Regions from separate parts of the Pseudoalteromonas sp. MB41 genome, predicted to be linked through region 3. Evidence: predicted binding sites of a transcription regulator. Region 3 holds the regulator's gene; each other region holds the start of a gene.
The links. Region 3 encodes sigma-54, which starts transcription at its own class of promoters, with help from an activator protein. Its sites were predicted from a motif close to GTTGGCACGNNNNTNGNNT; they were not measured.

Region 1 (2,206 bases), on a different contig from region 3:
AATTAAAACCGAGAAAATAATGCGTATTAAATCCATAACTCACTCCTTGAAAAAGATAAGCCCAGCCAAAGCTGGGCTATAGGGCGTGCTATTATTCAGCAACAATCTTAAGTTCATCGATGACTTTACGCACATCTTCAGCATTTTCAGCAATGCTCACTGCTAATTGCTTTTCTGCATCTGACTTAACCGTACCTTTTAGTGTAACAACGCCTTTATCTGTATCGACATCAATATCAGTGCCGCCTACTTCAGAGTTAAATAAATAACGTGTGGTGATCACTGTACTGATCTTCGCATCAGTTAAGTCACTTTCTACTGAGTCACCTTTATCTGCACTCGCTGCCTTAGACTTCATGTTTTTCACAACCGTTAATTTATTATCAACAGCAGTTACTCCGTCTAGGCTAAGTACAAGCTCTTCGGCTAACTCTTTGTCTAATTCACTATCAACTTTACCGGTTAATACAACTTTGCCGTTTTTTACGTCTGTGTTGATATCAAAATTATTTAGGTTAGTGTTCATAAGAAGCACAGTTTCTGCCTTACCATCAATCCAAGCATCTTTACTTTCATTTTCCCAGTTGCTTGCCTGAGCACTCATACTTGTTGCACCAATTACTAACGCAGCAATCATAGTCTTGTTGAATGTATTCATAATCTTTCTCCTTTTGATTAAAGACGAGATAACTAATGCGACTTCGATGCCAACTTTTTATTTTTATATTATTCAATAAGTTAAATCGATATTCAGCCATGATTTATATTCGTTTCGGTAATTATTTACAGACAATTCGGTAAGAAGTTCACTCTGTTATAAAAATGACTAATTAATTGTCAATCTTATTAATCTATGGTTAATTTAACGAATGAAAGCCCACATCAAAAAACATAAACCAATGAATATTAATAAAATAATTTTTGGCCTACACTTTGCTTTGTGATTAACATAACTTTAAAACTCAACAGGGAATTATCATGGCCGTCAAACTCGAAGATCGCCCCATCGAGCAAGTAAGAGAAGAAGTAATCGATCAACTTATCTATAACTACAGTCATGCAGTTATTTCAGCAGAAGCATTTGAACGAAGACTAGACCAAGCAATGGAAGCCACCAGCAATGAAGTGTTAATTGAGCTGGTTTCTGACTTAGAGTTAACAGCAGATATTGACTACAAGTCACATAAACACGCGCAGTTTAAACCTCACTATGCACATGGTAGCGATGCAGAAAGCCTGCAACTACGCAGTATTTTAGGTTCCAACGAGCGCAGCGGCCAATGGCTAGTCCCGAAAGAAATTCACCTAACGAACTGTTTAGGCTCAATTGAATTAGACTTTAGTGAAGCCGTTTTTCAGCACCAGCATGTCACCATCTACGTAAACTGTATTTTAGGCAGCGACGAAATCTACGTGCCAGAGCATGTGAATGTAGTGTCAAAATTGTTTAGTGTGGTTGGTAGCGTTGAAAATAAATCGGTTGCACTCAATAAAGGGCAAGGCCCCACAATTACGATTGAAGGTAATGTTTGGCTAGGCTCAGTAGAGATTAAAGTCAAACGCACCATGAAAGAAAAGTTCATCAGCTTTGCCAACAGCCTAAAAGCCAGTTGGAAAGAAATGAATAGAGTGCAATGACGAAATACGAGTTGCGAAACCCCTTCGCGCACAATAAATTTCACGCCTACCTTAAACCGTAGGCGTTATGTTTACATGGCACGTTTGCACAGCAACGTCTTTTATAAAATTCACGGCTAAAGCCCCTCCTACAAGTGATATACACTACATGTGGGAGGCGTTTTAACTATACAAGCTCGCATCTCGCTTTTCGTACTTCGTTGCTTACAACCCTTTCACGGCTAAAGCCCCTCCTACAAGTGATACACATTTCACACGTGGGAGGCGTTTTAACGCCGAAAAAGCGAACCTTTTCAGCGACATTAAACACCCTTCACGGTTTAGCTCGCATCTCGTACTTCGTAACTCGTTACTTATAACCCCTTCGCGCGAAATAAATTTCACGCCTACCTTAAACCGTAGGCGTTATGCTTGCATGGCGCGTTTGCGCAGCAACGTCTCTTTATAAAATTCACGGCTAAAGCCCCTCCTACAAGTGATACACATTTCACACGTGGGAGGCGTTTTAACGCCGAAAAAGCAAACCTTTTAAGCGACATTAAACACCCTTCACGGTTTAGCTCACATC
Region 2 (2,206 bases), on a different contig from region 3:
AAAAAATAAAAAAAGCGCAGAGCAAGCTCTGCGCCATAAGACCAAGTAGATTGGTTCAGGGATGTTAATGCATTACAGGGTGTTCTGTTTGAACGTGAACAGTTGGTATTCTTTGAGTTGTGGCACTAAAGCAACGAGCTGTTGCTCTTTGTGAGCAATATCGGCAAAGCTGCCACACAATGCGTCGGCACGTTTTTCAAGTTGCGCTGCTTGTGTTTCTACACGCGCTTCGATTTGTTCACCCATGTTTTCCATGCGCTGTTCAAACGTGTCCATATCACCACCCGAGCCAAGAAGCTCAGAGCCTAGCGCAACTAAAATACTGCCCATTGATTGCATCATTGCCGATTCAACTGCAGACTCAATTTGTTGGTCGAATTGTTCATCAAAATTTTGACCAAACTTTTCAAAACTTTGCTGACCCATGGTGAATGCACCTTGTTGGTAAAAGGTATTTTGCACTTCTACACTAATCTCATCCATTAATTCCGAGATGTCATCAAAGCCACTAATGTTGAATGCGTTTGCCACTTCTTCAATTGCAACACCGGCAATTTTCACACCCTCTAGAGCAATGTTTGCCACTTCGGGTAGTTGGCTACGTAAGCTATCTGAGTAATTTGCAATAGCTTGTTGTTGAGATGCATTCAGCGATATGTTTTCGCCATCAATGTATAAGTTATTTTGATCAATGATTTTCATTGTGCGGTTATCAGTAGTGAACACTTCTAATTCGTTTGGCGTGATGCGAACATCGTTCTTGAACTCAACATCACATTGCTCACCACTGAATGAAATATGCGTATCATTATCGTTATGAGCCATAGCGCTGGTTGCGATAAATAAAGAACTTACTAACAATAACTTTTTCATTTTTTTCTTTCCTGTTTGAAATGACGAAAATAAATAATCAAACTTAATGCCAAGGTTTTTATTGTGTTTATTTTCATTGAGTTATGTTGTTTTTGTGGTTTTTTAAAATGAAAGCTGTTTGGTTTTTTAGCCATTTTTTAGTCAAATTAACTAAAAAACACACATGGATAAATGTGTTTTATCGAAACGATAAAAAACTCTCACTTTTCAGAAATCAAATTTAGCGCTATTTATTCACAATATTGACATATCGCCACTTTAGCATGGCGGTGTGGCTTTATTTTGGTGGTTTTTTACATACTAAATAACCACTGAGCTTTTTAATCTTTGCCAATTCACAGAGCAAATTTTAATCTCCTGAATTGGTCTCAAACACTTTATGGAGTGGGTTGTGGGTAAGACATTTAGTTATGATGCGCTAGATGACGATTTTGTTGAAGACGAGTACGAAATGGTCGGGCGTAATCAACACGACAAGAAAAAGCAACGCGTTAAGAAGAAGTTGGAAGACTATCTTGAGCAAAAACGCTTGCGCAGAAACTTAGGCGAAGACGACTTTGATGAGTACATGAACGACTAAGCATAAATTTAGATAAAGAGGCTATTGCCTCTTTATTGCTTTTTGGTTCGAGGTTTATTTGCTCAGTGCTGTAATAATTGCAGACTCGATGTGTTCTGGTTTAGTGAGGGGCGCGAATCGTTTAATTGCTTTACCATGCCTACCAATCAGAAACTTTGTAAAGTTCCACTTTATTTTACGGGTGATAAAGCCCGGTAGTTCTGATTTTAGGTGCCTAAAGACAGGGTGAGCATGTTCACCATTGACATCCACCTTACTCATCATTAAGAAACTCACGCCATAGTTGATGAGGCAGCCTTCCTTAATTTCTTTTGCGTCACCGGGCTCTTGTTTACCAAACTGATTACACGGAAAGCCAATAATAATGAGGCCTTGATCATGGTATTTTTCGTGCAATTTTTGCAGGCCTTCGTATTGTGGTGTAAAACCACACTTGCTCGCTGTATTGACGACTAAAACGACTTTATTTTCGAAATCAGAAAAGTGAACCGTTTGGCCTTGTAAGTTGGTTGCTGAGAGTTGATAAAATTCGTTCATAATAGTGACTTTTTATTATTATTTGATTGATTCTAACCCGCTTGCCTTATTTCTGAAAGTGTGAATTTTATTCAGCGAATTCATTGGTAAGGTGCTCAATTAGTAAACGTACGCGGTAAGGCAAGAGATCTTTGCGCGGATACACCAACCAAGAGGCGTTGTCGCTGACTTGAAAGTCATCCAGCACTGTTACAAGTTGCCCTTTTGCAATATAGG
Region 3 (2,206 bases):
ATTTATAGGTGACTCACTCACAATTACAAATGCGTGTGGCTGATCTGCACCGCTCATACGACCATGTGGAATCGCAATACCTCGGCCAATACCCGTGCTGCCCAATTTTTCTCTGTTCAATAGGGCATTGAGTATATCTTGCTGAGATAAATGAGGGAGCTGCTCATGAGCCAGTTCGCTGATAAATTCGAGAATTCTTTTTTTGCTATTAAAAAGGACCGCAGCTTTGCTGCAGTCCTGGTTAGTAAGTGAACTAAGTTTCATAATTTAGTGTCGAGCTAATTTCTCTTTGTGTTTAATTACTTGACGATCAAGTTTATCGATTAACGAGTCGATGGCTGCATACATATCTTGGTGTTCAGTAGAGGCAAATAACTCGCCTCCGTTTACATGTAAAGTTGCTTCTGCTTTTTGGCTTAGTTTTTCTACATCTAGAATGACATGAACATTATTAATGTGGTCAAAATGCCTTTCTAGTTTCGCAAACTTGGTGTTTACATAGTCTCTTAATGAATCTGTGATTTCTACATGACGACCAGTTAAATTTAGTTGCATAAGCATTTTCCTTCTATGTAAAACGTCTAAATCAGACTCTTACGCTGATTCGACGGAGGTATTGCTAGAGACTCTCGATATTTTGCTATTGTCCGTCTAGCTACTTTAATTCCTTGCTCAGCCAATATATCTGCAATTTTGCTATCACTCAATGGTTTAGCTGTGTTTTCTGCGGCGATTAGCTTTTTGATTAAAGCGCGAATTGCCGTAGATGAACACTCACCCCCATTTTCAGTGCTTACATGGCTGGAGAAGAAATATTTCAACTCAAAAATTCCCCGCGGGGTATGCATGTATTTTTGTGTTGTTACTCGCGAAATTGTTGATTCATGCATTTCGACCATTTCCGCGACATCATTTAATACCATGGGTTTCATGGCCTCAGGACCATGTTCAAAGAAAGCCTGTTGTTGTTGAACAATACAGTTAGTCACTTTTAATAACGTGTCATTACGGCTTTCTAAGCTTTTAATAAACCATTTTGCTTCTTGTAAATGAGAGCGAATAAATTGGCTATCACTGCTTGATTTTACAGAACGTGACATCGCCGCATAGTGGCTATTCACTCTGATTTTCGGCATGCAGTCTGGGTTTAGTTCAACTACCCAACGGCCTTTTATTTTTTTTACGGATACATCGGGTATCACGTATTCAGATTCTTCTCTAACAATTGTATCCGCAGGCTTTGGATTTAAGCTGTGGATCAATGTCATGACTTCTTTCAGCTCACTTTCTTTAAGCTTAGTCTTTTTCATCAAAGTGCGATAGTCACGACTCGCTAATAATTCAATATGTTCTGATAACACCATTTTAGTTTCAGCTAAATAGGGGGTGTCAACATCGAATTGGCGTAATTGAATACACAAACATTCTTGTAAACTACGTGCGCCAATACCGACAGGATCGAATAATTGGATTCTTTTTAGGACAGCTTCGACTTCATCAAGTTCGATTTCTTCTTCATCGTTATTTTGATTGAAGCTTTCAACAATGTCTTCGCAGCTTACGGTTAAAATACCCGAATCATCAATTGCCTCAACAATCGCAACGGCAATCGCTTCGTCTGTTGGGCTGAATGGAGTCAGTTGTAACTGCCACATTAGGTATTCGTGGAGAGTTTCGGTTGATGCGCCTTGGTAAATTGATTCATCTTCAGGCATTGGACCTGAGGAACTTGATGGGGCAGCACTCATGTACTCATCCCACGTAACATCCATTGCTAAGTCGTCACTTACGGTGTCTTTGTTGAGGGCATCACTGCTTTCTTGCTCGTACTCGCTCGCAGCTTCGTCAGCCGACGCGCTTAGTTGGGTATCGTCAGATTCGGCTTTTTGCTCGTTCTTGCCAATACTCTCTTCTGCATAATCTGCTTCTTCAACTTCAAGCAAAGGGTTAGAGTCTAACGCTTCTTGAATTTCTTGCTGGAGATCCAATGTACTGAGCTGCAACAAACGGATAGCCTGTTGCAGTTGTGGAGTCATTGTAAGTTGCTGGCCCATGCGCAGCTGTAATGATTGCCTCATGTATCCCTAACAATCCTTTTTAGTCTTATCAAACAATAGCACGATGCCGTTAACTATTTATTTGATTTATTGTCATTGTTATAAGTCTAGCAGATGCTCTAGTCGGTGGCGTATTTAAAGCCTGAATT
Region 4 (2,206 bases), on a different contig from region 3:
TCATTCACACTGTCTTTAATTGACTGATAAGAACGGAAGCTTGCATGCTTTTTAACAGGCACACCTTGCTCAAACTCAAGCGTAACTTTACTTGCTTTGTCACCTTGCCAGCTCTTATCAGATTTAATGTTAAAAAGGTTATTACTACTGGTGCCATCCGCTTTACTAATAATATGCTTACCCCACCCTGTCTCAAGCGCAGCTTGAGCAACCATCACAGCAGGGTTTAAACCAATTTTTTCAGCCGCATTTTTTGCGTGCTCCCAAACAGAGCTAATGAATGACTCAGCATCTTCAAAGCGGTTTTCTGATTGCTCATCAGTGGCAACTTCCGCCATTGGGTGTGTTTCTGGCTTAGCTTCTTGATTACCGCGAACACGCTTATCGCTATCAAACTCTGCGGTTGTTCTTAACACGGAACCAGGAGTAAATTTCTTACCGTCGGGCGATAGCTGCTGCACAATAAGATCAGCCAAACCCAGTGAGCCGTTAGAAGACAACTCAACAGAAAGCTGTTGATCATGCATTTCTTCAAAGAATTTTACGCCACTCGAGTTAAACGGACTGTCTTTGTCTTCAAATGCTTCATTAGCCTTACGCATGCTTTTAAGCAGCATCTGCGTAAAGATAGATTCAAATTGTGCCGCCGCTTTTTTCAGCGCCTCTTTTGACGCATTGCTAGAGGCATCACTTTTTAGAGCACTTTGACGCAATGAGTCTAAGTTGCCTAAATCAAAAAAGTTTTGCTTGTCGAGATGATTCGTATCCATCAGCTTTTTGACACAATAATTAATAATGCATAATCAAATGCAATAATTACGCCAAAAGAGGATTTATCAGATTGAGGGAAGGTAAAAATGAAAAAACGCGCTGAGCTCAGCGCGTTTTTAATTGATTATATAATAACAAGTTGCCCGTTTATGGCTCCCGCCTCTTTCAACGCTTCAAGGATAGCCATTAAGTCACCAGGGGCGGCACCAACTTCGTTTATCGCTCTCACTAAATCATCAAGGCTAATACCTGGATTAAACACAAAAGCGCGAGAGTCATCTTCATTAACATCGATAATACTTTGGTTTGTCACCACCGTCTCGCCTTCGCTCAGTGCATTCGGCTGCGATACGTTTTGCTGCTCAGCAATGGTCACGGTTAATCCACCGTGGGTAATTGCAGCTGGCTGTAATTTTACGTTTTTACCAATAACAATGGTGCCCGTACGTGAATTGACAATAATTTTTGCCGCAGTATCAGCCGGTGTGAACTCTAAGTTTTCAAGCGTTGATAAATACGATACGCGCTGCGATGCATCGCGCGGTGCAATGACACGTACAGACGCTGCATCAATTGCTTGAGCACTGTTTGGCCCAACTAAATCATTAATAGTTTGCTCTAGGCGCTTTGCCGTTGTGAAATCTGGACGATTCAAATTAAAGGTGATGTAGTCACCTTGCATAAACGGGCTTTTAACAGCGCGCTCAACCGTTGCCCCATTCGGAATTCGGCCAACGGTGGGAGTGTTTATAATCACTCGGCTGCCATCAGCACCTTCTGCGCCTAAGCCCCCCACGACCAAACTGCCCTGTGCAATGGCATACGTATTACCATCAACCCCTTTCAAAAAGGTTTGTAATAACGTACCACCGCGTAAGCTTCCTGCACTACCAATTGAAGACACGGTAATATCAATGGTTTGACCTGGTTTTCTAAACGCGGGTAACTCGGCATGTACAGCAACGGCTGCAACATTTTTAATCTTTGGTTTTAAGTTCGCAGGAAGCGTGATACCGAAGCTATTTAACATCGCTTTAAAGCTCTGCTCTGTAAAACGACTTTGCTCGCCCGTGCCAGGTAAACCCACCACTAAACCATAACCGACTAATTGATTTGAGCGTACACCCTCAACCATAGACACATCTTTAACTCGCTCAGCCTGAACAGAAAGCTGTACACTAATTAAGCAAAGAGCAATAATGTATTTAAACCCATTCATGATTTGTATCCTCTAAAATGGGAAAATAGAACTGCTAAAGAAACGAGTTAACCAACCCGCACTTTGCGCTTCTTGAAGTTGACCTTTACCTGAGTATTGAATGCGCGCATTCGCAACTCGGTTTGAAGTCACCGTATTATCTGCTGTCACATCTTGGGGACGCACTAAACCTTCAAGACGAATAAACTCTTCACCGGTATTTAAAGTAAGCCACTT

Region 1: a site for sigma-54 is predicted at 921-939, ahead of LPA49_RS09115 (LiaF domain-containing protein). Genes of this name have one in related genera too.
Region 2: a site for sigma-54 is predicted at 909-927, ahead of LPA49_RS17065 (YggN family protein). Genes of this name have one in related genera too.
Region 4: a site for sigma-54 is predicted at 808-826, ahead of flgJ (flagellar assembly peptidoglycan hydrolase FlgJ). Genes of this name have one in related genera too.

The regions. Positions count from the first base shown of each region.
Region 1 is NZ_JAJJZF010000007.1:1,756-3,961, reverse strand. Features, by position in the region: gene LPA49_RS09125 (YqaE/Pmp3 family membrane protein) at 1-36, opposite strand, end outside; gene LPA49_RS09120 (BON domain-containing protein) at 92-658, opposite strand; gene LPA49_RS09115 (LiaF domain-containing protein) at 979-1,638, shown strand.
Region 2 is NZ_JAJJZF010000021.1:51,480-53,685, reverse strand. Features, by position in the region: gene LPA49_RS17070 (PLP-dependent aminotransferase family protein) at 1-9, shown strand, start outside; gene LPA49_RS17065 (YggN family protein) at 73-873, opposite strand; gene LPA49_RS17060 (PA3496 family putative envelope integrity protein) at 1,265-1,453, shown strand; gene LPA49_RS17055 (glutathione peroxidase) at 1,508-1,990, opposite strand; gene LPA49_RS17050 (LysR family transcriptional regulator) at 2,058-2,206, opposite strand, start outside.
Region 3 is NZ_JAJJZF010000013.1:35,479-37,684, reverse strand. Features, by position in the region: gene ptsN (PTS IIA-like nitrogen regulatory protein PtsN) at 1-264, opposite strand, end outside; gene hpf (ribosome hibernation promoting factor) at 268-555, opposite strand; gene LPA49_RS13300 (RNA polymerase factor sigma-54) at 582-2,078, opposite strand; gene lptB (LPS export ABC transporter ATP-binding protein) at 2,193-2,206, opposite strand, start outside.
Region 4 is NZ_JAJJZF010000016.1:85,450-87,655, forward strand. Features, by position in the region: gene flgJ (flagellar assembly peptidoglycan hydrolase FlgJ) at 1-770, opposite strand, end outside; gene LPA49_RS15175 (flagellar basal body P-ring protein FlgI) at 896-1,990, opposite strand; gene flgH (flagellar basal body L-ring protein FlgH) at 2,003-2,206, opposite strand, start outside.